3 regions of the Paenibacillus sp. FSL H8-0283 genome follow, and region 1 is predicted to be linked to each of the others. Evidence: riboswitches for the same ligand, from Rfam matches in the RefSeq annotation. Region 1 holds a riboswitch; each other region holds the start of a gene.
The links. A riboswitch is a leader RNA that binds a small molecule or an ion and turns the genes downstream of it on or off. The one in region 1 is predicted to bind S-adenosylmethionine.

Region 1 (10,715 bases):
TTACGCTCTGGATGCTTCCATCGCGGGCTGTATGGTAGCTGTTGCTGGAATTTTGTTTGTTCTCGCACTGTTGCTGTCACCGAAACATGGCATTGTATTCCGTTACGCTCGTCGCAAATTCGCGGCAAGGTAATGGAAGTTTAAGTGAATAACAGGTGAATAAATAAAATTATAAGAAGCCGTCTGCATCGCAGGCGGTTTTTTTGCGTGTCTGGTCGTATTACTTTGACAAGGGCGACCGGATATAACATATGCAATATAAATTGATAATGTAGCGTCATCCTGCTGATTACGGGTTATTTTGTTGCATACAGATGATCTGTGGTAAAATGTCGTTAGCTGTGACGTCCGGAGCGTCCGTTGTTACGGGTGCCGGGCGATCTTGTTGTGAAAGAATGTTTAAAATTAGGGAGAAATAGAGAGACAACCTAGGAGGAACTACTGTATGAGTGAACTGAAATACAAATTGCTTGCATTGGATATGGATGGAACATTACTTAACGATAATCATGAAATTACACAGGAGACCGCCAAGTGGATTCAAATTGCCATTCGTCGGGGTGTACATGTGTGCCTTTCTACGGGAAGAGCGGTATTCCACGCCATGCCTTATGCGGTCCAGCTTGGGCTGGAGACACCGATGGTTACTGTTAATGGTAGTGAGGTCTGGAAAGCCCCGCATGACCTGCATATGCGTCATCTGATGGACCCGGCATTGATTCGCAAAATGCAGGAGATTGGTGAGAAATATAACAGCTGGTACTGGGCATACTCCGTGGAAGAACTCTTCAATCGTGACCGCTGGACGGACAACATTGAAGGTCTGGAATGGTTGAAATTCGGCTTCAATACGGAAGTGGATGAAGTGCGTCACCAGATCATGATGGAACTGCAACAAATGGGCGGTCTGCAAATGACCAACTCCTCACCCGTTAATATTGAGATCAACCCTGCCGGCGTATCCAAAGCCAGTGGTGTAGCTGAAGTCTGCAAGCTGCTGGGCATCGAGATGTCCGAAGTTGTTGCTGTCGGAGACAGTTTGAATGATCTGGCTGTCATTGAGGCCGTGGGTCTTGGTGTAGCGATGGGTAATGCGCAGGAGCAGGTGAAGGAAGCGGCTGATCTGATCGTAGCGAGTAACAATGAAGACGGCATCGTCGAAGTGATCCGTGAACATATTTTGAAGGGGGAGTAACCTTTGCTCGCAACCGTTGCCTGGATTTTAATTGTGCTGCTGTTTGCAGTGGGGATGGCTGGAACGGTATATCCCATACTGCCTGGTGCTGTAGCGATTTTCTTCGCGTTTCTGGTCTACGGCTGGTTCTTCAGCTTTGATCCGTTTGGTGTGTGGTTCTGGATCATTCAGATTCTGATTGTTGTTGTGTTGTTTGTGGCTGATTATGTCGTCAGTGCATGGGGCGTGAAGAAGTTCGGTGGCTCCAAGTTATCAACAACGCTGAGTACCATTGGTGTTATCATTGGCCCATTTGTCATTCCGGCATTTGGACTGGTGCTGGGACCATTTATCGGTGCATTTATCGGGGAACTGATCGGAGGGTCTTCACCTTCCAAAGCGTCGAAAGTTGGATTTGGTTCCGTTGTGGGGCTATTTACGAGTACTGTGATGAAAATTATTTTGCAAATCGTCATGATTGTTCTCTTTATTATCTGGGTGGTAAGATTCGCCTAAACGTTCAGGATTAGCTTCAACGGGATGCACGTCCGGTGTGGAGGAAAGAAGGGGAATTCGTTTGTCTAAGAAAGAAACATTCATTAGGGGTACGCTCATTCTGGCGGCCGCTGCACTGATCGCAAGAGTACTCGGATTGGTTCAACGGGTGCCGCTGGAGCATATCCTCGGCGATATCGGTAACGCATCTTTTACCATCTCCAATACGGTATATTTAATGCTGTTAACTGTAGCAACGGCGGGCATACCGAGTACACTTAGTAAGATGGTATCGGAACGCTATGCGCTCGGACGCGCGGGTGAAGCTCAACAGATCTACCGTGCAGCCCTGATCTTTGCCGCTGTTGCCGGGGTAGTCATGTCTGCTTTGTTGTGGTTCGCGGCACCTTATTATGCTACGTATGTGTCCAAAGTACCGGAGTCGGTCAGCGCCATTCGCGCCTTGGCTCCAGCGTTACTACTTTTCCCGGCTATTGCGATGATGCGTGGATATTTCCAAGGACGCGGCAACATGACAGCTGGTGGTATTTCACAGATTGTTGAACAGTTCGCCCGTGTAGGTACAGCCATTATCGTGGCTTATGTCATGCTGCAATGGAATTATGATGACCAGACGATTGCTGCAGGTGCTTCATTTGGTGGGGTATTAGGAAGTGTGGGTGCCTTCGGTGTCATGCTGTACTTCACCTTGAAGCTACGTCGTAGCGACCGTGCGGCCCAATTGAATTACGAGCGTGCAGAGCAGTTACCGATGCGAGGTATCTACAGTGATATCTTCAAGCTGTCTATTCCAATTGTGCTGTCTTCACTTGCGGTTCCAGCCATTAACTTCATCGATTCATCCCTTGTGGTACCACTGCTTAGTGGCCAGATCGGACTCGAAGAAGCGACAGGTGTACTTGCGATCCTGGGTGCGAAAGCCCAAAGTATTGCGGGTATTCCTCCGATTCTGGCTATCGCTTTGAGTCAATCATTGGTGCCTGTCATATCGGCAGCATTTGCCCGCAAGGATGAAGCGCATCTGAAAAGTCAGGTTACACTTGCCTTGCGCATTTCGATTCTGACTGGTATGCCGATTGTCATTGCACTTTGTGCGGCAGCGTATTCGGTCAACGGATTGCTGTTTACCAATCTGGATGGAACGCCGATCATTGCCTTGTTAACATTCGGTACCATTTTCCAGATTACGATGATGACCACCAACTCTATTTTACTAGGGGTAGGGAAACCGCGGATTACGATGATCAGTGTCGCAGCAGGTGTTGTGATCAAACTGATCGCAAGTCTGATTCTGGCGCCGATCTTCGGCATTTACGGCATTATTATTGCAACGGCCCTCTGCTTCTTGGTCATCACGTACCTGAATCTGCGGGTCCTTCGCAAAATCGTTGATTTCTCCATCATGGGAGATCGTTGGAAAGGATTTATCATTACGGTCTTGCTTGCAGCAGGTGTAGGATTTGCAACGAACTGGATTGGCAATACGATCTTTGGATTGTTCCTGCCAGCGCGTGTATCCTTCTTGCTTACCTGCCTTGTGGTTGGTTTGCTTGTTGTTGTGGTGTATCTGGTTCTCATGGTTGTGCTGCGTGTACTGCGCAAGGACGAGCTGGGCAGTTACCCCCGTATTCTGCAAAAAATTCTTCGTCCACTTATGCGTCTTCAACGTGGAGCTGGGCAAAGAGGTTAAACATGCAAGGAGCATCATCCATGCTCCAATATTTTGTGAAAATACGATACAAGCTCTGTCTGCTATTGAAGCGGACAGGGCTTTTTGTTTAGCTAAGGAGAGCTGAGCGACTGAACTCGACATTAGCCCAGCAAGCGAGGATTAGCGGTACATCGGATATCACATCATCCGTCTTTGCCTGCTCTATATAGTCTTCAGCATTAGTGTGTGATAGCTTTAGCATCATGAGCCAGTGCTGTTTTCAGCATGCCATACCGGTGTTCGTGACTCATCTCAAACAGCCATGGGCGACGCGGTGCCGTCAGATAACCGAGACAATCCCGAGTCTGAAGCCAGTCCTGTCTGGTGATCGGTTCATAAGGCGTGTCCCCCCATACGGAGAGCAGTTCCGGACTATATAATCGTTGCCCTTCTGGAAGCCATTCTTCATCCATTAGCTCCTGAGCATAAAGTGTATGTTCCCCTGCCTCGTCTTCACGATTGGTAAACAGCCCAGGCCAATATTCAGCGCGCGAGCAACGATGGGGAACCAAGCGTGCGAACTCCAACACTTGTGTGTGTACTTGCTCCACGCCAAACAACAGGGCATATAGCCCTTTACCAAACATGATTCGCTCATCTAGTTTGCCAAAATGTTCAATGACGCGTCCTGCGAGTCCTGCTCCCTGTCCAAGAGGAAAGACGATATGATTCAGACCGGCCAGATTATGCAGATGGAATGCGGGTTTGGAAAGTACTTCTTTTTGAAAATAAGGATGTTGCACCACCCGGCTCTCGATATAGTTCTGCTCATTAATAATTAATGCCACACTTAGCAGTGAACTGCATCGTTCCAGCCAAAAGCGTTCCCAAAACGGCGTCATAAACGCCGATACGTGAAAGTGCGACAAGAGATGGAAACAGCTACGTCCGATCCGGCGACTGTTCATATACAGCAGAAGCTGGGGATAGGCATCCTGGAAAATGAGTGCATTGCACCGCTCCAGCAGCCGATACATATGCTGGCGATCGCTTTGATTCTGTAGATTATGCATTAAGTCACTCTGAAGATCTGTCATGTGATATCCGCCGTTGCGAGAGACCATATGGGCCAGTAGTGCCCAATGCAGTTCGGGATATTGCTCATAACATTCCAGATAGGCTGCCGTGCGGGTGATATTACTCCGATTGTGCTCCTGAGTCAGTGTCTTAATCTCTTCCAGAATGATGCAATCTTCTTCGCAGACGAGTGCGCTTTGAACCTGGTCCGTGCGTGTAAAAGATTTGTTGCTGGTAGGTAACAAACGCTCCACCTCAGACTGTAAGGCAGCTGCCGTATCGGTATCCCACTCGATGTCACGCAATGGGTGACGAAGCTGTGCTGAAGCTTGCCATGCAGCCTGTTTGCCACGCCAGATTTCACGGGCAGCACCCGGAATGGAACGGACAATCTGCAGAAGGGACCCGTGATGTTGTTCGCTGGAAGAATCGGTTCTGGTGGAAGTCATGATGTGACATCCTTTCATGATGTTCTGGGTTTATTTTCACAGACCATGTGGTTATTCTAAGTATGCGCTGATTATTTGACTTCCACTCGCCAATTTGCTTCACTTAGGGTAAGACAAGGTACAGAAAGGGAGATGAACCGAATGGAACAGATTACCTCCAAACCGGCTTTTGATGTAGCCATCCAATCCCCACGTTTGACGATTGCCGTATTCAAGGCAGACTGGTGTGGTGACTGCAAATACATCGATCCGTTTATGCCTGAGGTTGAAGAGAAATATGCACGTGAATTGACCTTGATTGAGGTCGACGTGGATCAGGTTGGAACCGTTAGTGAAGAGCAGAATATTCTTGGCATTCCGAGCTTTGTGGCGTATACAGATGGCCGCGAACTCGTACGGTATGTGAACAAGCTGCGCAAGTCCAGAGAAGAGATTGAGCAGTTCCTGGATCGCGCAGTTGAAGTGTACAACACGATCCATAAATAATGTTATATAAGTTCGATAAATGAATATTTACACAGACACACAGACACTCCGATGACAGAATAACCTTCCGATCGCTGTTATCCCCAGATTTCTTTGATCCCTTTTATAAAGGGGAGAAATCCGGGGATAAAGGCGAACGCTCCGCTTCTTCTGGTTATTTCTGTCCTCTCCGTTATTGTGTAAATGTTTCATGAACTTATATAAAAGTATGACAGGTTCATGTTGTAAAAGGGTATAATAAAAAGAACGCCATTTCTCTTGAAATAGGGAAATGGCGTTTGTGTGTTCGACACGTTCTATGTAAGAAACGTTTCTGTACATATCCCAAATGACCTGTGGGTCATTATTTCACCAGACGTTAACATTTTGTCACAAAGCGCGACGTCAATGAACATTTTATCCGGTATAATGAATTTAGTTGTGAAATAAGTGTCAAAGTACCGAAACAAGCGGAGAATATTCTTCGCCATCTTAAACCAACAGCGGGTGAGAAAAAATTGAAACACTTAACTTTGTTTAAATGGTTAACCGTATTAACCTGTCTTGTCATGTTTCTGGCTACTTTTGGTGGAGGCATCGTAACCAAAACGGAATCAGGCCTTGGCTGCGGAACAGAATGGCCTTTATGTAACGGAAAACTCGTTCCCGCACATACTGTGGCTTCACTCATTGAATATTCCCATCGCGCTGTAAGTGCACTGGCTGGACTGTTGTCCATTGCCTCGTTTGTTGCTTTTCTGCGGTTTGGCAAATCACGCCGTGACCTGCAATTGTTTTCTTTCTTAACTCTGGTATTTGTTATCGTCCAGGGAATCATGGGGGCTTTTGCCGTTGTCTTCTCCCAATCTTCAGCAGTCATGGCACTGCATTTTGGTTTTGCACTGATTGCTTTTGCGAGTTCTCTAATGATGGCGCTGGGCATAAGGCAGGAGGCCAAAGATGGCGGATTGGAGCGCCTGAATAAATACCCTCGGGTTAGCAAAAAATTCAGGAATCTGGTCTGGTTCTCCACCATTTACACATATCTCGTGGTATACACAGGTGCATTTGTGAGTCACACGGATTCTGCCGGCGGATGTTCTGGATTTCCGCTTTGTAACGGTCAGATTATTCCTGAGCTTTCGGGTGGGGTAGCGGTTGCTTTTGCTCACCGTGCAGCAGCTGCGTCGCTCGTGATTGTTATCGCAATCCTGGGTCATTTCGCTTACCGTAATCATCCGGACAACAAGGAAATGCGTACTCTGGGTGTGGTATCCGTTGTTCTTATTCTGATGCAAGTAGTCATTGGTATTTTCATGATGGTGACAATGAACCGTCCGGAAGTATACATGTTCGTAGCTCTTGCTCATATGCTGGATATCGCCATATTGTTCGGAGTCTTAACGTATATGAGTTTCCTGGTGTACAAGCTACATCGCCCGGCTAATCGTTTTTAAATATGAAAGTCCACCATCCAGTGATGTACATCATTGGACAGGTGGACTTTGTTTGATGTCAGAGGGATCAGGGCAACCTATGGCAAGCAGCAATTACACGGAATGAATGATGATTCGTTTACGGTGATGAATTCTTGTTGATTTGGAAAAGAGGAGGTTAGATATGCTGCGAACGTTGTTGGGGGAAAAGCCACGTATAAACGAAGGTAAATTGAAGGCAGCGATGGACGCAATGGCGCATACGCTTGAGTTATTTCAACGACAAATGCATGTGGACCATGATCCCACGCATGACTATCGGAAACTGTATGTGTGGACTCAGGGACTCATCTCCTCACTGGATGAACTGGAGCAAAGCTGTTTCGCTGCTGCTCATTTTCGTAAAAAGGTCGTTGCAGGCTCAACGGATGATATGACGGCGACTGAAAAAGCCGAGTATGCACGTTATGTGTATTTCTACAAAGATGGCTTTATCCGCTGCTTTGCCATTCTGGATAAAGTCGGCACAGTATTAAATGAAATATTCCAGCTGAATACTTCCAATACCAAAGCGCATTTTTCTTATTTTACTATGTTAAGGCAGTTCGACTATGCAAGGGAGCATCATGATCTTGCATTGCAATTAATACAGATCAAGGACTCTTATCGTGAACCGATGAGCAAGCTGCGCAAGCGACGTAATATGGAAATTCACTACATGAACTCAGAAATGCACGATGACCTGTGGCAGTTACACCAGACCTTGCAAGGTAAAGTGAAATTGGAGGATCTGAATCAGCATGTGCAGGAAATGCGTCAGGGCGTGGATATGGTCTGTGAAACGTTAACAGCCTCTTATAGTTATATCAATAAAATATGGAAAAGAAATAATTCCCTTTGACAAATCGGAATACTTGGAATATACTGAGTTTCAATCGAATGTTACATGGATATAACTGATATTTCGGAAGTTACGTTCACATTATAAAGCATAAACTACATGAACTTATAAAATCCTACAACAACATATTTCTTATCGAGAGCGGCGGAGGGACAGGCCCGATGAAGCCCGGCAACCGATTTGTAACGACATGATACATGTATCATTCGTTATAGATGTTAGGTGCTAATTCCTACAAAATGGTGCAAGACACGATTTTGGCAGATGAGAAGGTATATTCTTTCACGTGAAGAGCCCTCTTTGTATCTGCAAAGGGCTCTTTTTTTGTACTTTAAGGGGAGTTTTCCTTTAGATCGGGTAAAGATACATGTAGGTGGTTGGAAAGGGGCAAGTGCGATTGATTGAATTAAAAGGTTTAACGAAAACGTACGGCAAAGGGGCAAAATCTACAACAGCGTTATCTGAGCTGAATTTGAGCATCCAAAAGGGTGAAATCTACGGTGTGATTGGCCATTCTGGAGCGGGCAAAAGCACATTGATTCGCTGCATTAATTTGCTGGAACGGCCTACGGAGGGTGAGGTATGGGTCGACGGAATCAACTTGACTGAACTGAGCAAAACCGAATTGCAGCAACAGAGACGCAAGATCGGGATGATTTTTCAACATTTTAATCTGTTATCTTCGGCAACGGTATATGACAATGTAGCTTTTCCACTAAAGCTTGTGAATACACCCAAGGAAGCCATTGATCGCAAAGTGAAGGAAATGCTCGCACTGGTTGGTCTGGAGCACCATAGCAGCAAATATCCGGCTCAATTATCGGGTGGACAGAAACAACGTGTAGGGATTGCGAGAGCACTTGCAAGTGATCCAAATGTGCTTCTCTGTGATGAGGCTACTTCGGCACTTGATCCGCAGACGACAAATTCAATCCTGAAGTTATTGCTCGACATTAATGAAAAGTACAACCTTACGATTGTGCTGATCACACATGAGATGCATGTCATTCAGAACATCTGTGACAAGGTGGCTGTCATTCATCAAGGTGGCATTGTGGAACAAGGACCTGTAACAGACGTGTTCTTGAAGCCGCAGCATGCGATTACGCGGGACTTCATGATGCGTGACCATGAAGCTGGACTTGCTCTGGAAGAGACCGCTCTGGCAAATGCAGGCGTTGAATTGCAGGCAGGTGCTGCTTCCAAACTTGTGAAGATATCCTTTCTGGGTAACAAAACGTATGAAGCGATTTTGTCTAGAACGGTACGTAAGACAGGCGTGGATTTTGCCATCCTGCAAGGTACAATCTCTACGATCAAACAGGTTCCTTATGGGCAGCTGACCGTTCGGTTCGAGGGTGATTCAAATGCGATTGATCGGACGATATCAGAATTAACCGCTGAGGGACTTGATGTGGAGGTGCTTCGTTAGATGGATTTTTCAACAGTTCGCTGGGAAGAGGTTGGTAAAGCTTCCATTGAGACACTGCAAATTTTGGGTGCATCAGGCTTGTTTACCGTAATTTTTGGTTTACCGCTCGGGGTGCTGCTGTTCATGACAGCCCGATCTGCTTCAACCAAATCACGGGTGGTGTACATTATACTGTCCCTGATTGTTAATATTTTGCGATCGATCCCATTTATCATATTGATTGTTGCTATTATTCCATTCACTCGTTCGCTCGTCGGTACAGCTACAGGGGTGCTTGGTGTTATACCACCTTTGGTTATTTCGGCAGCTCCTTACTTCGCTCGACTGGTAGAGACAACAATGCGTGAAGTGGATCGTGGTGTCATTGAAGCGGCACAGGCGATGGGTGCATCGACCGGACAGATCGTAAGACGGGTGCTGTTGCCTGAGGCACTGCCTGGACTGCTTGCTGGTATAACGATCACCATTGTTACGCTCGTCTCCTATACGGCGATGGCGGGCATGGTTGGCGGTGGAGGTCTGGGAACACTGGCAATCAACTATGGATACTTCCGTTATCAAAATGAAATTATGATCATATCCGTAGTGTCGATGATCATTCTAGTGCAAATTCTCCAGATGGCTGGAGATCGCTTGGTTACATTTTTCACCAGGAAATAACACATAGATAACATGATGGATATGCATTAATGCAGATGCCACATGACAAAATGATTAGAGAAGGGGTTTTACACATGAAAAAATGGTCTTTTGCTCTACTTAGTCTTATGTTGATTGCGGTTCTCGCAGCTTGCGGAAACAACAAGGACGCCGATAGCGGCGCAGACAATTCAGCAGGTGCACCTCGTACAGTTGAATTGAAAGTTGGAGCTTCACCTACACCACACGCAGAGATTCTGGAAAGCATCAAGCCTGAACTGGAAGCACAAGGTATCCGTCTGCAAGTCGTTACATTCAACGACTATGTTCAACCCAATCAGCAACTTGCTGACAAAAAATTGGATGCAAACTTCTTCCAGCACCAACCATATCTGGACACAGAGAATAAAGAACGTGGATTCAACCTCGTTTCTGTAACACCTGTTCATGTTGAACCTTTTGGTGGATACTCCAAAAAGATTAAGTCTTTGGATGAATTGGCAGACGGCGCAAAAGTAGCAATTCCAAATGATCCATCCAATGGTGGACGTGCTTTGTTGCTGCTTGCGAAGGAAGGTATCATTACGCTGAAAGACAACACAAATATTACATCTACGATTCAAGATATCACAGCCAATCCGAAGAACCTGGATATCATCGAGCTGGATGCAGCCATGATGCCTCGTCAATTGGATGAAGCGGATCTGGTATTTATCAACGCTAACTATGCGCTCGAAGCGAACCTGAATCCGGCGAATGATGCTTTGCTGATCGAAGATCTGCAAGGTAACCCATACGCAAACATCCTCGTTTCCCGTGAGGACAACAAGGATGCAGATGCAATCCAAAAACTGGCTGCTGCTCTGCACTCCGAAGAAGTGAAAACATTCATCAAAGAACGTTATAAAGGAGCAGTTGAACCTGCAACTGAATAATTCACGATATGTATGATATGATGTGAAGCTATTAAGAATA
Region 2 (10,715 bases), 320 kb from region 1:
TGTATGTACAGGATGAGGAATTCAGGATGACGAGCGGGGACTTGCTGCTCTTAAAGCCTGGTGACGACTACCATCTCGTTGTCGATGAACCACATAAGGAAGGACGTTTGTCCAGCGGAGATTATTATCTGTTCTGCGAGGGCAGCTGGATCGAGAACTGGTGGAAACGGCAGCATCGATCTACCGTGAGCCGAATTGGACTGGATGACAAACTCATCAGCCTGTGGAGAAATATGTTACTTGAGAAACGTCGCGGGCCTCTTGAGGAAAATGCGGAGCTAAAGGATGCGTTACTACGCGGATTATGTCTGTATATCGACCGGGCAATTAAAGAGAATATACAGACCGATCGGGCAGTTTCCTCTGCGCTGAAGTTAAAACGTTTCATTGAGGAGCATGCCACTGTTACGTTCAAGCTTGATGAAGCGGCTCGTTATGCGGGCCTCAGCCTGTCACGTGCAGTTCGTTTATTTAAGGAGCACTACAATCAGACCATGATTCAATATGCGATTGAGATCCGTCTGAATGCGGCGCTGGAACGAATGAAATACAGTGAAATGACACTGGAGCATATTGCCGAATCCTGCGGTTTTGCAAGTTACTCCTATTTCCACCGGGTATTCCGGGCACACTTTGGTGTGTCTCCGGCGGAATATCTCAAATCCAAGCAGCATGAGCCTATCGATGATCTGGAGCATGTATGATGTTCAGTATCAGAAACCCATGACCTTAAAGAGGTTCATGGGTTATTTTGATACATTGAACTGTAATCGATTTTCAGTACGACTGGAAGTCAGAACGTTTTTTATAAGAATGAAGTTCACTTCAATATTTTTTCATGTGACTCCCACAGAACAAGACTGTACAATTATAGAGACAGTTTTTTTACAAATTCATACATATCCATTAAATCAATATCTATCATACTGGAGCGATACATATGCTAACCCACCAGCGCAAAGTCCTCATCATTGAGGATGAATCAGATATTTCGCGCATTCTGCGAGATTATTTAACCAAAAATCAATATGAAACCGCCGTGGCAGCCACTGGACAAGATGGACTTCAGATTATGGAGCTTATTCAACCAGACTATATCATTCTGGACATTATGCTTCCGGACATGGACGGGATCGAGGTCTGTCGAGAGATCAGAAGGCGCAACAATATCCCCATCCTCATTCTAAGTGCCAGAGGCAGTGATACCGATAAGGTACTCGGTCTTGGCTTTGGAGCAGACGACTATATGACCAAGCCCTTCTCGCTGAGCGAATTGTTAGCACGAATTAATGCCCACTTCAGGCGTTATGACAGTATGACATCCGTTGGAGACAGAACAGATCTGTTGCATCTTGGAAACCTGGTGATTGATAAAAAAGCCTATAAAGTTACATTAAACGGATTGGAAGTTTCTCTGTCTGCCAAGGAATTCGAATTACTTCATTACTTGGCAAGCCATAAGAATCAGGTATTCTCCAAAGCCCAGTTGCTCGACGCCATCTGGGGATATGCAACCTACGGTGATGAAAATACCGTAACCGTATACATTCGCAGACTGCGTGAAAAAATCGAGGCAGATGCCTCGCATCCGACCGTTCTGAAGACGGTATGGGGTGTCGGTTACAAATTCAATTACGAATAAGTGAGATTGGAGGCTCCCACATGTCATTGAACAGCTGGTCCAAACGCTGGTTGTTAACAACACTTGGGCTTCTCATTATTATCGTTTTAAGTATCCTTGCACTGTCGATGATGTTGTTACAAGATCGAAATTCAGGCGAATCCAATCTATCCTTGAATCAGGTTCGACTCAAGGTCAATCCGATCTTACTCGCTTTGGAGCAAAATCATCAGCATCTTAATGAACAAAATATTCGTGGAGTCATACGTTCCACCGCCAGAGAGACCGGGGTTCTGCTTACCTATCTAAACTTGGATGGAAAAGTCATTCTGTCCTCCGACCCCACCTCTGAAGGGACGCAAGTTAATCTGCGTTCAGCTCTCCATTATGATCTGCATCATGCCACGCAGGCCGCGGACGGTAACGATATGCTTGATATCGCGTTTCCCGTGATGGACGGACCGATGGGAAGTCAGATCGGCAATGCTATCTTTTCCATCCCCCAAGCCATGGTTACGGTTCAGCAACCGATGAATTTTCCGGTTATATTGATTAGCGCACTCATGCTCCTATCACTGATTCTGAGCTTATTTCTATTCTGGATGAAACAAAAACTGGACAAACACCTGCTCTCTCCCATCCATCAATTGAAGCAACATGCGGAATCCATGCTTAAAGGCAATTATGAAGAAAAAATCCAGTACAACCGGAACGATGAATTGCTCGAAGTATATGCTATGTTTGATCTAATGCGCACGGAGATTAAACATTTGAGCGAGCAGCGTATTCAGCAGGAACAAGCACAAAAGGAACTCATCACCAATATATCTCATGATATTAAAACACCAATTACCACAATAAAAGCATACATAGAAGCTATTGAGGAAGGACTATGCAACGATCAGGAGACGCTGATGGAATATATGGGAGTGATGCGAACCCATACGGATAAAACAGCCCGCCTTGTGGAGGATCTGCTAGTTCATGCACTTCAGGAATTGGGGCAAATTTCGGTGGAAACCCGTGAGTTGTACAGTGGGCCTATACTGGAGACGATGTTGAAACCTATTGAACATGTTGTCCTAACAAAGGGGCTTATCTATAAAGGACCCAACTACATCCCCAATGTGTTAATCGCTATCGACCCCACTCGAATTGAACAGGTGATCTCCAATCTTGCCGCCAATGCCCTCAAGCATACAGCTCCAGGAGACACGATACGTATAGATATGGAACTGGAATCTGAGCATTTGAATGTGACGATCGCCGATTCGGGTCAGGGAATACGTGTACAGGACATGCCGTTTGTTTTTCAGCGTTACTTCAGAGGCCAGGCGAGTCATGCAGAACAACGTGTTCAGGAAGGTACAGGGCTGGGCCTTTCTATCTGCCAAAGCATTATTGAAGCACATGGAGGCCATATTTCCTTTACTAGTAAAGAAGGACAAGGTACAACCTTCCGGTTCTATCTGCCGATCTGCTGAGCCCACACTCAACAGCTGTAATACTTTATTCATAATTTGATAAGGCTTCCTCAACATCCCTCCTCTAGAATAAATCCTATATTACACTCGGGAGTGATTCGAATTGTCCAAAAAGGTGATTATCCGTGCACAGAATCTGTGCAAAACGTACAACAGCGGAAGTGAACAACATCATGCCATCCGTAATGTTGATCTTGATATCTATGAAGGGGAATTCACGGTCATCATGGGTAACTCTGGTTCTGGCAAATCAACCCTCTTATATCTGCTAAGCGGACTGGATCAGATTACAGCAGGTGAGGTCTATTTTCGCGACCAGCGGATTGACGCTTACAGTGAACGTCAAATGTCCGATTTCCGCACCCGCCGGATCGGTTATATCTATCAAAGTATCAATCTGGTCCCAGACCTTTCCATCAAAGAGAACATTGCTTTACCGGGATATATTGCAGGAAACAAAAAGAAGGACATCCTATCCCGCGCTGCTGAGCTGATGAATGCCATGGATATTGATGGACAGCGTAACCGCCTCCCATCCCAAACTTCCGGAGGACAGCAGCAACGAGCTGCGATTGCACGGGCTTTGATCAATTCGCCGGATATCATTTTTGCGGATGAACCGACCGGAAGCTTAAATATGGAACATGGCACAGCCGTTCTCGATATCCTTACAGATATTCATCGAAAAGGACAGTCTGTTGTTATGGTGACGCATGATATCAAGGCCGCCTGTCGGGCAGATCGCCTGATCTATATTCAAGACGGCAAGATTGGCGGAATCCTTGAGTTTGACACCTATGACGAACATCAAATTCAGGATCGTGAAGCGATTATCTTCGCTTTGGTTACGGGGAAGGAATAACGATGGCAGTCATATTTAAACTTAGCTTGTCGTATCTGAGTAGGAACAAAATACAAAATGCGTTGATTGCGCTGCTCCTGCTTCTCTCGACACTTCTTGTATCTACAGCTACTGTCATTCTGGCGAACACCGGCAATCAGTTTTATGAAATGCATACCCGAACCCATGGATCTCATCAGATCCTGACGTTTGAAAAAGGACTGAATGACCCTGACGCTGTGCACAACTGGTGGGCTTCTCAGGATGGAGTTCAGGTGTCCCCTTTGCTAACGTATCGTACATTTTCAGGCATCATTTTGAATGAAACTCACATCCCTAACATCTACCTGTACATGTTTAATACGCCTCCACCGCCATGGGGTGTGGATGAACTGATTTTCTCAAGCGGGACGCCCGACACAGTTCCCGAACAAGGCTCCGTCTGGATTCCAACGTCCATGGCGAATGCTTATCATATCTCGGTAGGTGATACCATTGGCTTCAAAACCGGCTCAAGCACACTTGAATTGAATGTATCGGGCATTGTCATCGATGTACCATACGGGGCACCCTTCTCCAATACAGCACGGGTCTGGATGAATCCTGCCGATTATCAACATGATCTCGCTACACTTGCTGGCAACGAGAATCGTATGATGGGCATCCATTTTAACGATTACAGCATGAATTCGGTGTATTGGGAACGGTACAATCGTGAGACAGGTATTCCGTTTCTGGAATCCAAAATGGAGTTCGAGGCCATTGCCTCTTTTTATCTGATCATCAATCAGGTTATTGGATTCATCATGATATTCATGGGTGTTGTCATGCTCTCTATCGCCCTGATGACCATCGGATTTACGATTGCGGATGCCATCCTGGCCAATTACAGAACGATAGGAATCCTCAAATCACTAGGTCTGACTTCCCGAAAAACGATAGGCACCTATGTTATTCAATATGCATTGATATCCATCGTAGCCATTATCCCTGGACTTGCACTCAGTATATGGATATCCAAATGGATCATTAATATTTCTGTATCCTCTCTTCGAGTGGGGAATCAGAACATTCCAGTTCAAGGATTGGATGCGGCCATACTGGCCGGCGTACTACTATTTACTCTAGTGATTCTGTTCACTGTGTTACATGCCAAAAAGGCACGTAGCATACAGCCCGTGCAGGCTATTCGTTATGGTATGTCGGAGACAGATCACAGCCGGATGGCTGGCAAAATGAATTCGCCATTGGCGCACTGGATCGGGTTCACACGACTGCCTGTGACCGCCGTGCTTGGATTCCGACATGTGTTCAAAAACACCAAAAGCTCTGTTCTAACAATCCTGCTGACTACCATGGCTTCCTCCGTACTAGTTTTGGGGTATGTTCTGCTGACCAGTATAAACGGAATTGAACAGACCGCAGCTAAATGGGGGTATGACAATGCCAATATCGCAGCAGTCGTAGTGAACAAAAGTAACTTCCCCAAGGCTGAACTAAAGCACGTGTTAGCGCAGGATTCGAGGATCAGCAATGTAGGCTGGCAAGGGAACACAACGGGTGTAATTAGCCCGGAGTCTTTGGCAGCAGTAGAGGGCCAATCCATCAGTCTCAACTTGAGTGTACTGGACGGGAGTTATCAGGAACTTGGATTCGAAACGTTAAAAGGGGTTAACCCACAACATGCGAATGAAATTGCCATTGGTGTAAGTGTAGCCAAAACATCAAATAAAGATCTCGGTGATCTTATCGATATCTATATTGAAGGAGAAAAGCGTACATTCCTCATCACAGGCATCTATCAGGCGTTCGCCAACATGTCTGTTTCAGGCAGAATCACCATTGATGCCATGAGAAGTGTGAACCCGGATTATAGTGAATTTGATGTTATCTTCATCAATGTGAACGATATGGCACAAGCGGCTAAGGTTGCCTCTGAATTAAATGAGCAATTTAAAGATTTTGCTTCGGTATTCACTCAGAAGACTTTGCTTGATTCGGTTTACGCGGAAGCCGCTAACATCCTGATCTATCCGATGAGCCTGATTGGATTGCTGTTTATCATTGTGACGTTCATCATTATTTTCAGTACCTGTAGAATCAATATCCGTAAAGAAAGCAGAACGTACGGGATATACAAATCGCTGGGAATGACATCTCGTCAAATCCGGTTGTCGCTCACCATGGGAATGTTCATACTGTCCTCCGTGGGAGCCATACTGGGTATTTTCGTCGGCGTATACCTGCTGCCTCTTCTACTCGAAATGGTCCTTTCCGGTTATGGTATCGTACAGCTTCCACTGATCCTGCATTGGGGTGGAATGGTACTGTTCACCTGTCTAAGCATCATTGCAGCCAGTCTTGGCTCGTGGTTCTCTTCGAGAATCATTCGGGAAGCATCGCCACGTATACTGGTTATCGAATAATGTAATCAGAATGCCTTAACACAATAAAACAAGCCCTTCCATACCTCTATAGGATGTGGAAGGGCTTGTTATCATGATATGAACTAATTCCGCCATTTCTTCGCAAGTGCACCAATCTGATGTGGCGTTGTTCGGCAGCAGCCGCCAATAATTTTCGCGCCCGCAGCAACCCACTGCTCCGAAGCATCACTCATGCTGCCACAGGTACCCTGTCCGCTCCACGTCTTCGTTGCTGCATCATATACTTCTCCCGAGTTCGGATACACAATAACAGGTTTATCGCTGGTACGGCTCAAAATACCCACTGCTTCCGTCACCACTTCCATCGGAGCACAGTTCAGGCCAATCGCCGCAACCTGCGGCTCGGAGCCAAACTTCTGTGCACATACCTCAAGCGGTGTGCCCTCGCTGATGCTTGTCCCGTCTTTTAAAGAAAAAGATAACCAAGCATACGCATGAGGGAACTCCTTCAGTACATCAACCAGCACCTGTGCTTCCTGCAAGGAAGGAATCGTCTCAAACGCCAGAATATCAGCACCTGCTTCAAGCAGCGCCGCCATACGCGGACGGTGAAATGCGACAAGCGTCTCATCCGACACGCCGTAATGACCCACATACTCAGAACCATCCGCCAGATAGGCGCCGTACGGTCCAACGGACCCGGCAATAATTGGACGTGAACGAAGACAGTCTTCTTTGCGATCCCCTGTACGATCTGTTAAATGCTCCTCATTCTCCACGTTCTCGGAACGTACCGAAGGAGCTTCTACAGGCTGACCTGTTGAGCTTTCTCTCTCTACTAAACTACTCTGAACTTCTGCCCACACGTCATCTCTCGCCTGTACAGCCAGTTCCACCGTCTTGCGGATCAGCTCCAGTGCAGCCTGTTCATCAATCCTTCTCTTGCGGAAACCATCCACCGTCGCCTGATAACTGGATGTAATCGCACAGTCGGCTCCTGCTCGAAAATAATCTGCATGGACCTGAACAATAACATCCGGATTCTCAAGCAACACACGAGCAGACCATAGTGGATCATCGAGATCACATCCATGCTGTTCGAGTTCCGTAGCCAACGCTCCATCCAGAATCATGACCGGATGTTCACGAAGGATCTGTTCCATGGGGTTAGTCTGTTGTTCTTGCGTCATGTACTTGTCCTCTTTTCTTATTCACACGTTCTGTCAGATAATAAGCAGCGTAACATACTGCGATAAACGGAACCCCACAATACAGCGCAATTCGCTGTGTCGGGTCAAAGGCAATACCTATGCATGAAGCCAGGCATAATATAAATGAAACAATTGGTACCACCGGATACAGTGGTGTGCGGTAGACCAGATCTTTGACCGCATGTCCTTCCCGGATATATTGTCTGCGGAACATGTATTGGGAAGCGCTGATGCTCATCCATACCGCAACGACAGCCAGACCTGAAATGGAAACCAGCGTAATATACACCGTACCTGGCGCAATGATGCTGGACAGCAAGGCCAGCGCACCACCCACCATACTAATCAGAAGTGCATTCAGCGGTACTCCGCTTTTGGTCAATTTGGCAAACCACGGAGAGATCGTTCTTTTGTCAGCCAGAGACCAGAGCATACGTGAAGATGCATACAGGCCTGAATTGGCAGCAGAGAGAATCGCCGTCAGAATAACAAAGTTCATAATGTCTGCTGCATAGGGTACACCCACCCGCTCCATTACCGCTACAAACGGACTTTCCAGTACACTGGCATCCGACATGGGCAGCAAGGCCGACAAGATAATAATCGTTCCGATGAAGAAAATAACCAAACGCCACAGCGTTGTATGAATAGCCTTTGGTATCGTCTTTTCCGGGTTCTCCGTCTCACCGGCGGCAATGCCGATTAACTCGGTGCCTGAGAAGGCAAAGTTTACAGCAAGCATGGTCATCAATATCGCTGTAGCCCCATGAGGGAACCACCCGGATGCGGTAATATTCGATAGAAATGGAGCCGGTTCAGAATCCGCCATGGGAATGAACCCAAACATGGCTGCGCCACCGATAATAATGAAGATTACGATAGTCACTACTTTTACAGATGAGAACCAGAACTCGGATTCCGCAAAAAATTTCACCGTTAGAGCGTTAAACAGAAAGATCATCAGTGCAAAAACCGCGCTCCATATCCATACGTTTACCGATGGGAACCAGCGCTGCATAAGCAATCCGGCGGCTGTGAATTCGGAGCCAAGCGCAACAGTCCAGGTTAACCAGTATAACCAAGCCACCGTGTAACCTGTTGCCGGTCCGATATATTTGGCTGCATAACTATGAAATGCTCCCGTCTCTGGCATATGAACAGACAGTTCACCAAGACAGAGCATCACCAGATATACAACGATGGCTCCGATCAGATAGGACAGAATGGTTCCCAGTGGTCCCGCCTGCTGAATGGTGTAACCTGAGCTGAGGAATAATCCCGTTCCAATGACTCCTCCGAGAGAGAGCATGACCACATGCCGTGCCTGCATTTTCCGCTGAAAATGCCCTTTGTCGTTGTTGTTCTCCATACCTGCTGCTCCCCTACTTCTTCATCCAGAAAAAACAAAAAAGACCCACTCTGCCTAAAGAGTGCGCCGTTACTGACAAATAAAAACAAACGCTCCTATCTATCAGGCTTTCACCCGCTGGAATTAGCACAGTATCCTTCAGATCTGTTGCTGAGGTTTCTAAGGGCCAGTCCCTCCACCTCTCTGGATAAGAAAATGATTTTTTACTAATATAGCGATCTATCATGAATGTGTCAACAATTAAATAATATATGGCACACCTCGCTATTCGGTGGAAGACCCCGGATTCGTGATGGTGGTCTTTACCTCATAGGTGATCGGCACGGTGCTAAAAATTTTATCCCAATCGTCTTTGACTTTTTTCCATGTTTTAGGTTCTTTAATACGCAAGCTATCCCGAAAATCCGCAACATCTACTTTATAGGTATGCTGCAGTTTGTATAACAACTGTCGAATCTGTTGTTTGGCAAGTTCAGCAAATTCTTTTTCCAATTCACTGAGATACGCACCTTTTTCCTCTTCCTCGGGAGCACGCCAATCCTCCATCAACCAGCCTTCGGATTCAGTTTTCACATGGAATGAAATATCATCGCCAACCACTTTTGGAATTATTGTTGTTTTTTTCTTCTTCATTTCATATACAACAGTGAACCCCTCTTTATTGTATGTCTTCAAGATACCTCCTTTTTCTTTAGGTCTGAGCCAAGATAGCCCTTCTAGATCCGTTTGGCTGAGTTCCCCGATGAATTTTGTTGTTTTCCCATCAAAGATACTGGCACCGGAGAACTTGTCCTCTCCATTGAAGTTCAGTACATTCTGGAGCAAAAAGCTGGAACCGGATTGCATTTGTGCATCTAATTTGGAGAGTAGAACGGGGTCCAGGATTTTATTGGACAAGTATGAATTACCGGTAATACCTGTAAGATAAAATGCTGGAATCCGGGAAGGATCATCTGAAGTCAGTACATCAACAGCGCGATGATGGCTAATCAACACCAGACAGTTAGGACGAATATCGTTATCCCGAAGTACAAAATCCAGCAGCTGGTCCAGACCATACTTTTTGGCGATATCCTTGGACACAACGATAACCTTCAGATGATGTCCGATGAGCGGATGATCTCGTCTCAGTGCAAACTGACGAAAGATTTGCAGCAAGGAATCTCCGGTAAGCTGTTCATTGGAATAGGACGTTTTACCAGAAGCAGGCGAACCGGATTGTTGGCTCTTCTGACTGCTGGAATTACCGGGAGCAATCTGTACCGTGGCTGTCACATTGTTCTGCTTGGAATACCCTCCTCCCTGATTGGCGATGTTCTCCTCAAATTCCGTCTCTTTGCCGATATCGATCCCAAGACCAACGTAGACACTTAGATCCTCTATCTCTCGACTGCTCCAACATCCGGATATCGTTAAGAGAATGCATAATACAGTGGCTAAGCGTAACAACATGCGGAATGTAATCATGCATGCTTGCCTCCTTTTTTGCGAATCAGACTTAACAACAGTAGTACCAGAGGTAAAATGCCAAACAAAAATACGGACACATTGCCTAGCATATCTCCTAGTACGAAGGTATCATCCACTGTTTTGGGTATCATTGCTGTCAGATAAATGAACGGCAGCAGGCCGTACATGATGCCTTTGATTTTTTTGGAACGAAACAAATCACGAATACCCACCGAAGCGCAGTAATGTGTAATTGCTGTAGTCGAAAAGATTTGCATAATCCAGATGACCAGCAATAAGGATTCAAAACGCTCGAATATCAGACCCTGGATTTCGAAGCTTCTTACCAAATC
Region 3 (10,715 bases), 3.3 Mb from region 1:
TAATGCTTCCGGAGCCAGAAGTGGTATTGCGATCATGGCAGACGGTTCTGTTATGCTGGCTACCGTTTCCGGAGCAACAATCAAGGAGTGGGCAGCGGTGATGCAGAAGCTTGGTGCCAAACAGGCCATGAATCTGGATGGCGGTGCTTCCTCGGGTATGTATGCCGGGGGCAAAATGCTGACTTCTCCAGGTCGGCTCTTGAGTAATACACTCGTATTTGGCGGCTCTGTGCGTTAAAAGAAAGTGATTATGGGAGGTATGACGCAAATGACACTCACATCTGATCGAAAGCCAGGGGAGAGCAATGCAGCTGTTCTGGCCATTAATGTAGGCCTGCCGCAGCCGCTCCCTGGGCAGAAGCGTGAAGTGCTGAGCGGCATTGTGAAACATCCTGTATCCGACGCGGTTTTCCTGTCATTCACTGGAATGACAGGGGACGCGCAGGCGGATCTGGTGCATCATGGCGGCCCTGACAAAGCCGTTTGTGTATACGATTACAGTCGTTATCCGGCGCTGGAACAACTGATGGATCGCAAGCTGGATTGGGGAGCTTGTGGAGAAAATCTGACGGTTGAAGGCTGTGCCGAAGAAGACGTACGGATTGGCGATGTGTACGAGTTGGGCGAAGCCACAGTGCAGGTCAGTCAGCCCAGACAACCTTGCTTCAAGCTGGGTGCGAGGTATGATTATAAGGAGCTGCCTGTTTATTTTCAGGAGAGTGGATATACCGGCTTTTACTTTCGTGTACTGCAAGAAGGTGAGGTAGGGCCTTCATCGATATTTCGACGGATCAGCACCGATCCAGCCTCAATGACGGTTCTTGAAGCCAATCGAATCATGCATCAGGGGAAAGAAAATGTCGAAGGTATTCAGGCGTTGCTGGCCATTCCTGCGCTGTCAGACAGCTGGAGGCAAACGTTAATGAAACGATTGTTCAAGCTGGAGAACAAGTAGCAGGGTAATTATCGTGTCATCAAGTAAAGCAATTCGAATTCCTTTTTAAACTAACTTGGGAGTGTGACTAACATGACGATCTTAGGCGCAATTGAAGCAGGCGGAACCAAATTTGTATGTGGTATTGGCACAGAAAACGGAGAAGTTCTGGAACGCGTAAGTTTTCCAACAACAACACCGGAAGAGACCATGGCTCAAGTGATTTCATTTTTTGAAGGCAAAGGCATTGAAGCTCTGGGTGTAGGTTCATTCGGTCCGATTGATCCGATTGAAGGAAGCCCAACATATGGTTATATCACAACAACACCAAAACCACATTGGGGACAGTATAACGTGATTGGCAAGCTCAAGGAGCATTTTGATGTACCGATGACATTTGATACGGATGTGAATGGTGCGGCACTTGGAGAGGCAACCTGGGGCGCTGCACAAGGTCTTGAGAGCTGTCTGTATATCACTGTGGGTACAGGTATTGGTGCTGGTGCTGTGGTTGGCGGTAAAATGGTCCATGGATTGTCACATCCAGAGATGGGACATATCATTGTACGCAGACATCCGGAGGATACATACGAGGGTTTCTGTCCGTATCATGGTGACTGCCTCGAAGGCCTTGCAGCAGGACCGGCCATTAACAAACGTTGGGAGCAACCGGCTTATGAGCTGCCTGCGGATCATAAAGCTTGGGAGATCGAAGCACATTACCTGGCACATGCACTGATGAATTATGTACTCATTCTCTCTCCGCAGAAAATCGTCATGGGTGGCGGAGTAATGAAGCAGGAGCACTTGTTCTCGATGGTTCGTAGCAAACTGCAGGAGTTGCTGGCTGGATACGTTCAGCATCCGGCACTTCAATCTGACATTGACCAGTATGTTGTTTCACCAGGACTAGGTGACAATGCGGGTCTGTGTGGTTCGCTGGCGCTTGCCAAGTTGGCATTGAATAAGTAGGTCATTAAGGGATTGACGAATTTTACCATTGTGGTATGATATGGGCAACAGCATAGTACGGTTAATGAGGAAGCACCTCTCTTGCATGGATTTTGCAGGAGGGGTGTTTTTTTGTGCTGCCTGTAGGTAGTATCTCTAACTCGTATAAGCTGAATATTCAAAGGGAGGGAACGAAAATGGAAGTCATTTTCATGAACAGATTGTCCAGAATGTCAGATCAGAATGCAGAGTATGCACAGTTATGGATTGGGGAAGAGGAAGATAGTTGGCAGCTGGGATGGAGTCGCTACGAGGAAGGAGAGCGTGAGGACAGCATCTGGTATGAGGGGACTTCTTGGGAGGAGCTGCTTCATATTTACCGTCATCAGCTTGCCATACAGATGAGTGAGGGGTACCGACCGCAGTTGCAGGGGTTATTTCATGAGAATGATGATCTGAAGTCACGCAGTTATGGTGGACAGCGGCTCCATTGTTACAGTGAGTTATACGGCAATGAACAATTATATACGGATCTGTGCACATGGCGCAGGAAGAGAGCTGTGTCTGACCGGAAGGCACCGTATTTTATTGCAACCAATCGTCTGCTGCGTTTGATTAGTGCCTTTGTTCCGCAATCGCTGGATGAACTGATGCAACTGCCGGGCGTAGGAGAGAGCAAAGCAACTGAGTATGGTGCGGAATGGATGGAGATTACAACCGGACTGGAGCGTTCAACGACATTCCCGCTGGACTGGGTATACACGGCGCTGAAGGAAGAAGAGTATGAGAGTTGGTTATACAAGCAGAGAGAGCAGAAGTATAAGCAGGAACTTGATAAGTTCACCACGCGTAAGCAGGTGCTTGAAGGCATGAAGGAAGGGTATACGTTAGAGGAGATTGTTAATCGATCCGGATTATCCCGACGTGAGTTGGTTGAGCTGTTAGAGGCACTGGATCATGAAGGTTATGACACCGATTGTCTTCTTGATGTGGAGCTGGCAGTGATGCCAGAAAACGAACAAGAGGCCGTATGGAGTGCGTATGAGGAGCTTGGAGATACGTTCCTGAAGCCAGTATTACATAAGGTGTATGGAGGAGAGAAACCCGATGGAGGAAGTCTGGAGCAGGTCTATGAAAGACTGCGCATGATTCGAATCCGCTTCCGTCGGCACGCAGAGACAGAGAAGAATGTTGGTTAATAATCAGGAATGAAAAAAGACGAGGCGTTTCTCCGGAGGAGCGCTTCGTCTTTGTTATTTCATACGAGTTCATACCCAGTCTTTCTTGCGGAAAATGAAGAACATGCTCAGGCCCAGGGTAACCATTAGGCCAATCACAACAAAATAGCTGTATTTCCAGTTAAGCTCGGGCATATTCGTAAAGTTCATACCGTATATACCGGTAATGACCGTCAGCGGCATGAAGACCGTGGTAATGGCGGTAAATACACGCATGATTTCATTCGCCCGGTTCGCAATACTGGATTGGTAGGCTTCTCGCAAGTTGCCCATCAGGTCGCGATAAGTCTCAAAGGTTTCAGATATTTTTACAGCATTCTCATAGATGTCACTGAAATACTTTTGCAGTTGATCATCGATGAGACGCAGATCTTTTTTATTCAAGGTGTTAATAACCTCTTTCTGAGGTCCAAGGACTTTTTTCAGCCACAGAATCTCACTGCGTAGCCCGATGATTTCATTCAGATGTGACTTTTTGGTGTGCATCAGAATGTCTTCCTCAAGCTTCTCGATCCGTGCTTCAATTCGGTCACCTACGGTGAAATAATTATCAACAATCAAGTCAACCAGCAAATACAGCAGACGATCCGGTGTACTGATTTCCTGTTCCCACAGGATGGGTTTCAGTGTGCGCAATTCGCTGACCTTGTGCTTGGTAACACTAATAATGAAATGTCTGCCGAGGAATAAGTTGACCGCACGTAGAAATATCTCTTCATCATCAAAACGGATGCTATTAATCACAATAAAATAATGGTTCTCATAAATTTCAATCTTCGGACGTTGTTCTTCGTCACTAAGACAGTCTTCCACAGCCAGATCATGCATCAAGAACAGCGGCTGAAGTACCGCCAAATCGTCTATGTCTGCATCAATCCAGTAAAATCCTTCCGCTGGTGGAGTCAGCGCCTGCTGAATGTCGTCCACCGGAATAAATACACCGTTGTTTACCAACCGGATTTTCATCGTTAATCTACTCCTTCTGCACCCGCCAACTTGGCGGATATTATCATTATGGGCGCAAAAAGAACAAATCAGCCGGTCGGCAGCGGAGCCTGGAGATCAGGGCTGCGTTCACTATATAATCAAACGGAAGTCACGTCCCGTTGCCGGCATGCTGATGTTAATTCTTTATGCAGTTTGTCGGAATTCGGCTGCCAGTCAGGCCTCGGGTCGCCATCCATTTAATATGTCACCTCTCACATAAGGGTTTATAACACCTTGTTTAGTATACCGCTGGTACAAGGTGCTTTCAAGCGCAAAAATGTGTCTATTTCGCGCCCTGAGGCAGTGTATGACAACGGATGATGAACGGTTCCGATCTGGGAAGCAGACATCGAACTGCAACTTGACGTGAGGGCATTAATGTAATAAAGTAGACGGTGAACCATATTTAATTACAATCTAATACAGCGAAATCTTATCAAGAGTAGGTGGAGGGACTGGCCCGATGAAACCCGGCAACCGGCGGTATACCGCACGGTGCTAATTCTTGCAGCGACTAAGTGTCAGGTGGCACTGTTGTAACTGAGAGATGAGAGAGGCGCATATCTATTTTACATATGACCTTTCTCGAAATCCGAGGAAGGTCTTTGTCATATGCCCCGACTTCTCAGCAGTGATTTTCGCTAAGGAACTTGAGGTTGTTTGTAACGTTGGATGAAAGAGCAATTCAATGTTTTTACAAGCTCAAGGCAGTCTATAACTGTATTGATGTGAAGACATCAAGCCAAGGGTGGCTGCATCTATCTATGCACAAGGAGGAGTTAGACTTACTATGCCAATCAAAATACCCGATACTCTACCAGCAAAAGAAGTACTTGAAGGAGAGAATATCTTCGTCATGGATGAAACTTCTGCATATCAGCAGGATATTCGTCCACTCCGTATCGCTATATTAAACCTGATGCCCACAAAGGAAACGACCGAAACACAATTGCTTCGTCTGGTGGGAAACACGCCTATTCAGGTGGATGTCGTTCTTGTACATCCCAAATCCCATACGTCGAAGAATACGTCTCAAGAGTATTTGGATCTGTTCTATAAAACCTTTGATGAGATTGAGCACCGTCGTTTCGATGGAATGATCATTACGGGTGCCCCGGTGGAACAGATGGATTTCGAAGACGTGAACTATTGGAATGAAATCCAGGAGATCTTCGAATGGACCAAAACCAATGTGACTTCAACCCTCCACATATGTTGGGCTTCCCAGGCAGGTTTATACCATCATTTTGATGTACCCAAGGTTGCACTTGATGAAAAGTGTTTTGGCGTTTTCCCACATACCATCAATAAACCACATGTTCCATTGTTGCGTGGATTCGATGAAGTATTCAACGTTCCACATTCCCGTCATACGGAAGTGAGACGCGAAGATATTGAAAAGAATGAGAATTTAGAGATTTTGGCTGAATCCGAGGAAGCGGGGATCTTCCTGGTTGCTACCAAAGACGGCAAACAGATTTTTGCCACAGGACATGCCGAGTATGACCCGTTCTCATTAAAGTGGGAGTATGACCGGGATGCAGCCAAAGGGTTGGATATCGCATTGCCTAGGCATTATTATCCGAATGACGACCCTTCCCGTGTGCCACCAGCTACTTGGCGCGCTCATGCCAACTTATTATTCTCTAACTGGCTCAATTACTATGTGTATCAAGAAACACCTTACGATATTGGCCCGCAAATCTAATCGAGATTACAGGAGGATGCAGCAATGGAAGACAACAACAAGTTGAAAATCGAAAGCCGCTTAGCACAAATTGGGTCCATCAATGAACCGGTAACAGGCGCCATTAACTTTCCGATCTATCAATCCACTGCGTTTCGCCACCCTAAGCTTGGACAAAGCACGGGGTTTGATTATATTCGTACGACTAATCCAACCCGTAAAGTATTGGAAGAAGCCGCCGCAGCGCTGGAGTCCGGTGATGCAGGGTTTGCCTGTAGCTCGGGAATGGCTGCGCTGCAAACGATTTTTGCCATGTTTGGTCAAGGGGATCATCTGATTGTATCGCTGGATCTGTATGGTGGAACCTATCGTCTGCTGGAACGTATTCTGTCCCGTTTCGGCGTAACTGCTAGTTATGTGGACACGAATGACCTTGCAGCACTGGAGAAGGTTCGTCAGCCGAATACCAAAGCTGTATTTATTGAGACACCAACCAATCCACTGATGATGATCACCGATGTGGAAGCCGTTGCTTCCTGGGCGAAAAGTTACAACCTGTTGACCATTGTTGACAACACGTTGTTGACTCCATTTTTCCAACGTCCGATTGAACTGGGTGCCGATATCATCATTCATAGCGCTACCAAATATCTGGGCGGACATAATGATGTGCTCGCCGGACTAATTATTACCAAAGGTGAGGCGTTATCTGCTGAGATGGCGTTCCTGCATAATTCCATTGGAGCGGTATTATCTCCAAGTGACTCCTACCAGTTGATGAAAGGTATGAAAACGCTGGCTCTTCGCATGGAGCGTCATGAGCACAATGCACTTACTATTGCCAAATACTTGCTTGAGCACCCAGCGGTGGTTGAAGTGTATCATCCAGGTCTATCCGATCATCCGGGGTATGAGATACAGAACAAACAATCTACCGGTAACACAGGTATCTTCTCTTTCAAAGTGAAGGATGCACGTTATGTTGAACCGTTGCTGCGTCATATCAAACTCATTGCTTTTGCCGAAAGTCTCGGCGGAGTCGAATCACTTATGACTTATCCCGCAGTACAGACTCATGCGGATATTCCCCTTGAAATTCGTGAAGCCGTAGGTGTGGATGATCGTCTGCTCCGGTTCTCCGTAGGCATCGAACATGCAGATGATCTGATTGCAGATCTCGGCAATGCTCTGACAGCTGCACAACAGGAAGTGGAAGGAGGCGTGCACTCATGAGTGAGTCCAACAACAAGCCCAATTCCGAGTTGAAATTTGATACCAAGTTGCTCCATTTTGGCGATGAGATTGACAAAACGACTGGAGCCTCCAGTGTACCGATCTACCAAGCATCAACATTCCATCATTTTGATATCTTCAATCCGCCTCAACATGATTACAGTCGTTCGGGAAATCCGACACGTCAGGCTCTGGAAGATTACATCACATTGCTGGAGGGCGGCGCACGAGGCTTTGCCTATTCTTCGGGGATGGCTGCGATCTCAAGCGTGTTCATGATGTTCTCGGCAGGGGATCACATGATTGTAACGGAAGATGTATATGGAGGTACGTATCGTTTGCTTACTTCCATATTAAGCCGTATGCAGATCGAGACAACCTTTGTAGACATGACCAATATAGATGAAGTAAAAGCGGCACTCAAGCCAAACACCAAGGCAGTATATATGGAAACACCGTCCAACCCTACACTGCGGATTACGGATATCGCTGCTGTAACTGACTGGTCGAAGGAACATGACCTGATCACAATTCTGGATAACACCTTTATGACACCGTACTATCAGCGTCCAATTGAGCTTGGTGTGGACATCGTCGTACATAGTGCTACGAAGTTTCTCGGAGGTCACAGTGATGTACTGGCAGGGTTAGCCGTTGCTCGCACGGAATCACTTGGCGTACAACTAAAACAGTTGCAAAATGGACTTGGAACTGTACTCGGGGCACAAGAATCTTGGCTTCTGATGCGCGGGATGAAAACCTTGGGGGCTCGCATGGCTCATAGTGAACGGAGTACAGCCAAACTGGCGGCATGGCTTAATGAGCGCAGTGATATTACCGCTGTATTTTATCCTGGACTTGAGGATCATCCGGGCCGTGAGGCACATGAGCGCCAGTCCACAGGATATGGAGCTGTCGTTTCTTTTGACGTCGGTTCAGGTGATCGTGCAAAAGCAGTTCTTAACCGGGTGAAGCTCCCCATTGTTGCTGTAAGCTTGGGAGCTGTGGAGAGTATTCTGTCCTACCCAGCGATGATGTCTCATGCGGCAATGCCGGCTGAGGTTCGCCGTGACCGTGGCATTACAGATGGATTGCTGCGCTTCTCAGTAGGTCTGGAAGATATCGAAGATCTCATTGTAGATTTGGAGCAAGCACTTCAGGAATCCTAACAAAAGTGGATGCCCGAATACGCCGATGCGTATCACATAAGTTCGAACTAATTCTTTTCCATATGTAAAAATTTTTACTTATTTTTAAAGCACCTGTACATAAGGTGCTTTTTTTCACATGTAACCTGTGTTACGATATGTGGAGTACAGAAATACGATGTTGCCACCAGAACTTGCTTCTCTTGAACAAGTTGGGACGGATCGTTATATAATTTCTCTTCATGAGGGAGGCTTTTTTACGATGAGTACGGTAGACCGTATCTTAGATAAAGCCCTTCGGGGCGAACGTTTGGACTTGGAAGACACGATTGAGCTATTTGAATCGAATGAAGTGGACAAAATCGGGGCAGCTGCTAATGTCATTATGAAACGCATGCACCCTGAACCATACAGAACATTTGTAATTGGGCGTAACGTCAACTACACAAACGTGTGTGATGTGTACTGCCGTTTTTGTGCTTTCTACCGCAGACCTGGTTCGGATGAAGGTTATGTGCTTCCGGACGAAGTTATTTTCCAGAAGATTCAGGAAACGGAAGATGTGAATGGTACCGAGATTTTGATGCAAGGTGGAACGAATCCGAACTTGCCTTTCAGCTATTATACAGACCTGTTGAAAGCCATCAAAGAGCGTTTCCCAAACATCACGATGCACTCTTTCTCACCCGCTGAGATTATGAAAATGGTTGAAGTTTCCGATGGTCTTACATTGGAAGAGGTTGTACGCGCCATTCACGAAGCTGGTCTGGATTCCTTGCCTGGCGGCGGCGCTGAAATTCTGGATGACCGCACACGTCGGAAGATCAGCCGCTTGAAAGGTTCATGGCGGGATTGGATGGACGTTATGCAAACTGCACACCGCATCGGTATGAACACCACGGCAACGATGGTTATCGGACTTGGTGAATCGATGGAAGAGCGTGCATTACACTTGCTCCGTGTACGTGAAGCTCAGGACGAATGTATTGCGAACAAGTATGACTCCGAAGGTTTCCTGGCGTTTATCCCTTGGACTTTCCAGCCGGATAATACAAACCTCAAGCTGGAGCGTCAGACTCCAGAAGAGTACTTGAAGACTGTAGCCATCAGCCGCCTGGTACTTGATAATATCAAGAACATTCAATCCTCTTGGGTAACGATGGGTCCTGAGATCGGTAAGAAGTCGCTTGAATTTGGCTGTAATGACTTCGGTAGCACGATGATTGAAGAGAACGTTGTATCTGCTGCTGGTGCAACATATAAAGTTAACATTGAATCCATTCTCCGTTTGATTCGGGAGTCCGGTTATATCCCGGCACAACGTAACACCCGATACGAGATTGTGCGCATGTTCGACGAAGAAAATGCCGTACATGAAGATTTCGTAATGCAGAACTAATTCTAATTAATTCAATACTACTCTTTATAAACTTTGATCGTTAGATAAGTATTTATGAAGCCAAGCCCGCTGACTACTCCGTTTGGAGAGACGGCGGGCTTTTTGATTTCTTTCTGCGGTTCGAGGTCATCAAACAGTACATGTTACGCAATTGCCGATATTTTATATTGAAATTGAACTGTTACAATGAAAGGGAACTTGTGTAGTCAGACACGCTGGAAGGGGTTAAACCGATGAAGAGAAGAATACTTGGCAAGACGGAACTGGACGTACCTGTATTGAGTTTTGGAGCATCCTCACTCGGTTCTGTATTTCGTAACATTGACCGGGACGAAGGGATTCGCACTGTACATGCGGCCGTAGATGCGGGGATGAATTACATAGACGTTTCGCCTTACTACGGGCTGACAAAAGCGGAGTCCGTGTTGGGTGAAGCCATCCGTAGCTTGCCGCGCAGTTCATATATGTTATCAACCAAAGCCGGACGGTATGGGGAAAATGAGTTTGATTTTTCACGTCAGCGGATTCTGGATAGCGTGCAAGAGAGCCTGGATCGACTGCATACAGACTATATCGACATTCTGTTCCTGCATGATATTGAATTTGTGCCAGCAGAGATCATCGTAGAAGAAGCCTTTCCAACGTTGCTGCGTCTGAAAGAGCAGGGAGTTATACGACATGCGGGCATTTGTGGATTGCCCTTGCCGTTGTTCGAGAAGGTTCTGCCACAGATCGATGCGGATGCGATCATCTCGTATTGTCATTATTCATTGAATGATACCTCATTATTATCGTTATTGCCCCTGTTGGAAAAAAAAGAAATTGGCCTCGTCAATGCTTCGCCTCTTTCTATGGGCTTGTTGAGTACCCGAGGGGCTCCTGCCTGGCATCCGGCAGATGATCGGGTGAAAGAGCTCTGCCTGAAGGCTGCCCGCTTCTGTGCAGAACAAGGCAGTGACATTGCCAAGTTGGCCGTGCAATTCTCCACGTCGAATGAACGAATTCCGACAACACTGGTGAGCAGTGCCAGCCAGCGCAATATCCTCAATAATGCAGCCTGGATAGAGGAACCGATGGATCAGAGCCTGCTGGATGAAGTGCTGCGCATTCTGGCTCCATTGCATAACGAGACATGGTC

Region 2: another riboswitch for S-adenosylmethionine. It lies ahead of mmuP (S-methylmethionine permease); the one in region 1 lies ahead of MHI52_RS25590 (methionine ABC transporter ATP-binding protein).
Region 3: another riboswitch for S-adenosylmethionine. It lies ahead of metA (homoserine O-succinyltransferase); the one in region 1 lies ahead of MHI52_RS25590 (methionine ABC transporter ATP-binding protein).

What each region holds. Positions count from the first base shown of each region.
Region 1 is NZ_CP150295.1:5,798,341-5,809,055, reverse strand. It holds gene MHI52_RS25630 (metal ABC transporter permease) at 1-133, shown strand, start outside; gene MHI52_RS25625 (Cof-type HAD-IIB family hydrolase) at 446-1,195, shown strand; gene MHI52_RS25620 (DUF456 domain-containing protein) at 1,250-1,690, shown strand; gene MHI52_RS25615 (polysaccharide biosynthesis C-terminal domain-containing protein) at 1,752-3,380, shown strand; gene MHI52_RS25610 (DUF2515 family protein) at 3,581-4,867, opposite strand; gene MHI52_RS25605 (thioredoxin family protein) at 5,009-5,353, shown strand; gene MHI52_RS25600 (heme A synthase) at 5,851-6,789, shown strand; gene MHI52_RS25595 (Cthe_2314 family HEPN domain-containing protein) at 6,953-7,669, shown strand; SAM riboswitch class I at 7,799-7,940, shown strand; gene MHI52_RS25590 (methionine ABC transporter ATP-binding protein) at 8,067-9,101, shown strand; gene MHI52_RS25585 (methionine ABC transporter permease) at 9,102-9,761, shown strand; gene MHI52_RS25580 (MetQ/NlpA family ABC transporter substrate-binding protein) at 9,836-10,675, shown strand.
Region 2 is NZ_CP150295.1:6,123,164-6,133,878, forward strand. It holds gene MHI52_RS27125 (AraC family transcriptional regulator) at 1-704, shown strand, start outside; gene MHI52_RS27130 (response regulator transcription factor) at 941-1,642, shown strand; gene MHI52_RS27135 (ATP-binding protein) at 1,663-3,105, shown strand; gene MHI52_RS27140 (ABC transporter ATP-binding protein) at 3,209-3,967, shown strand; gene MHI52_RS27145 (ABC transporter permease) at 3,970-6,372, shown strand; gene mmuM (homocysteine S-methyltransferase) at 6,456-7,523, opposite strand; gene mmuP (S-methylmethionine permease) at 7,501-8,913, opposite strand; SAM riboswitch class I at 9,006-9,107, opposite strand; gene MHI52_RS27160 (Ger(x)C family spore germination protein) at 9,178-10,380, opposite strand; gene MHI52_RS27165 (spore germination protein) at 10,377-10,715, opposite strand, start outside.
Region 3 is NZ_CP150295.1:2,021,005-2,031,719, forward strand. It holds gene MHI52_RS09290 (phosphodiester glycosidase family protein) at 1-238, shown strand, start outside; gene MHI52_RS09295 (MOSC domain-containing protein) at 269-955, shown strand; gene MHI52_RS09300 (ROK family protein) at 1,028-1,906, shown strand; gene MHI52_RS09305 (HRDC domain-containing protein) at 2,083-3,084, shown strand; gene corA (magnesium/cobalt transporter CorA) at 3,154-4,089, opposite strand; SAM riboswitch class I at 4,541-4,664, shown strand; gene metA (homoserine O-succinyltransferase) at 4,901-5,818, shown strand; gene MHI52_RS09320 (PLP-dependent transferase) at 5,843-7,030, shown strand; gene MHI52_RS09325 (PLP-dependent aspartate aminotransferase family protein) at 7,027-8,199, shown strand; gene mqnC (cyclic dehypoxanthinyl futalosine synthase) at 8,441-9,577, shown strand; gene MHI52_RS09335 (aldo/keto reductase) at 9,811-10,715, shown strand, end outside.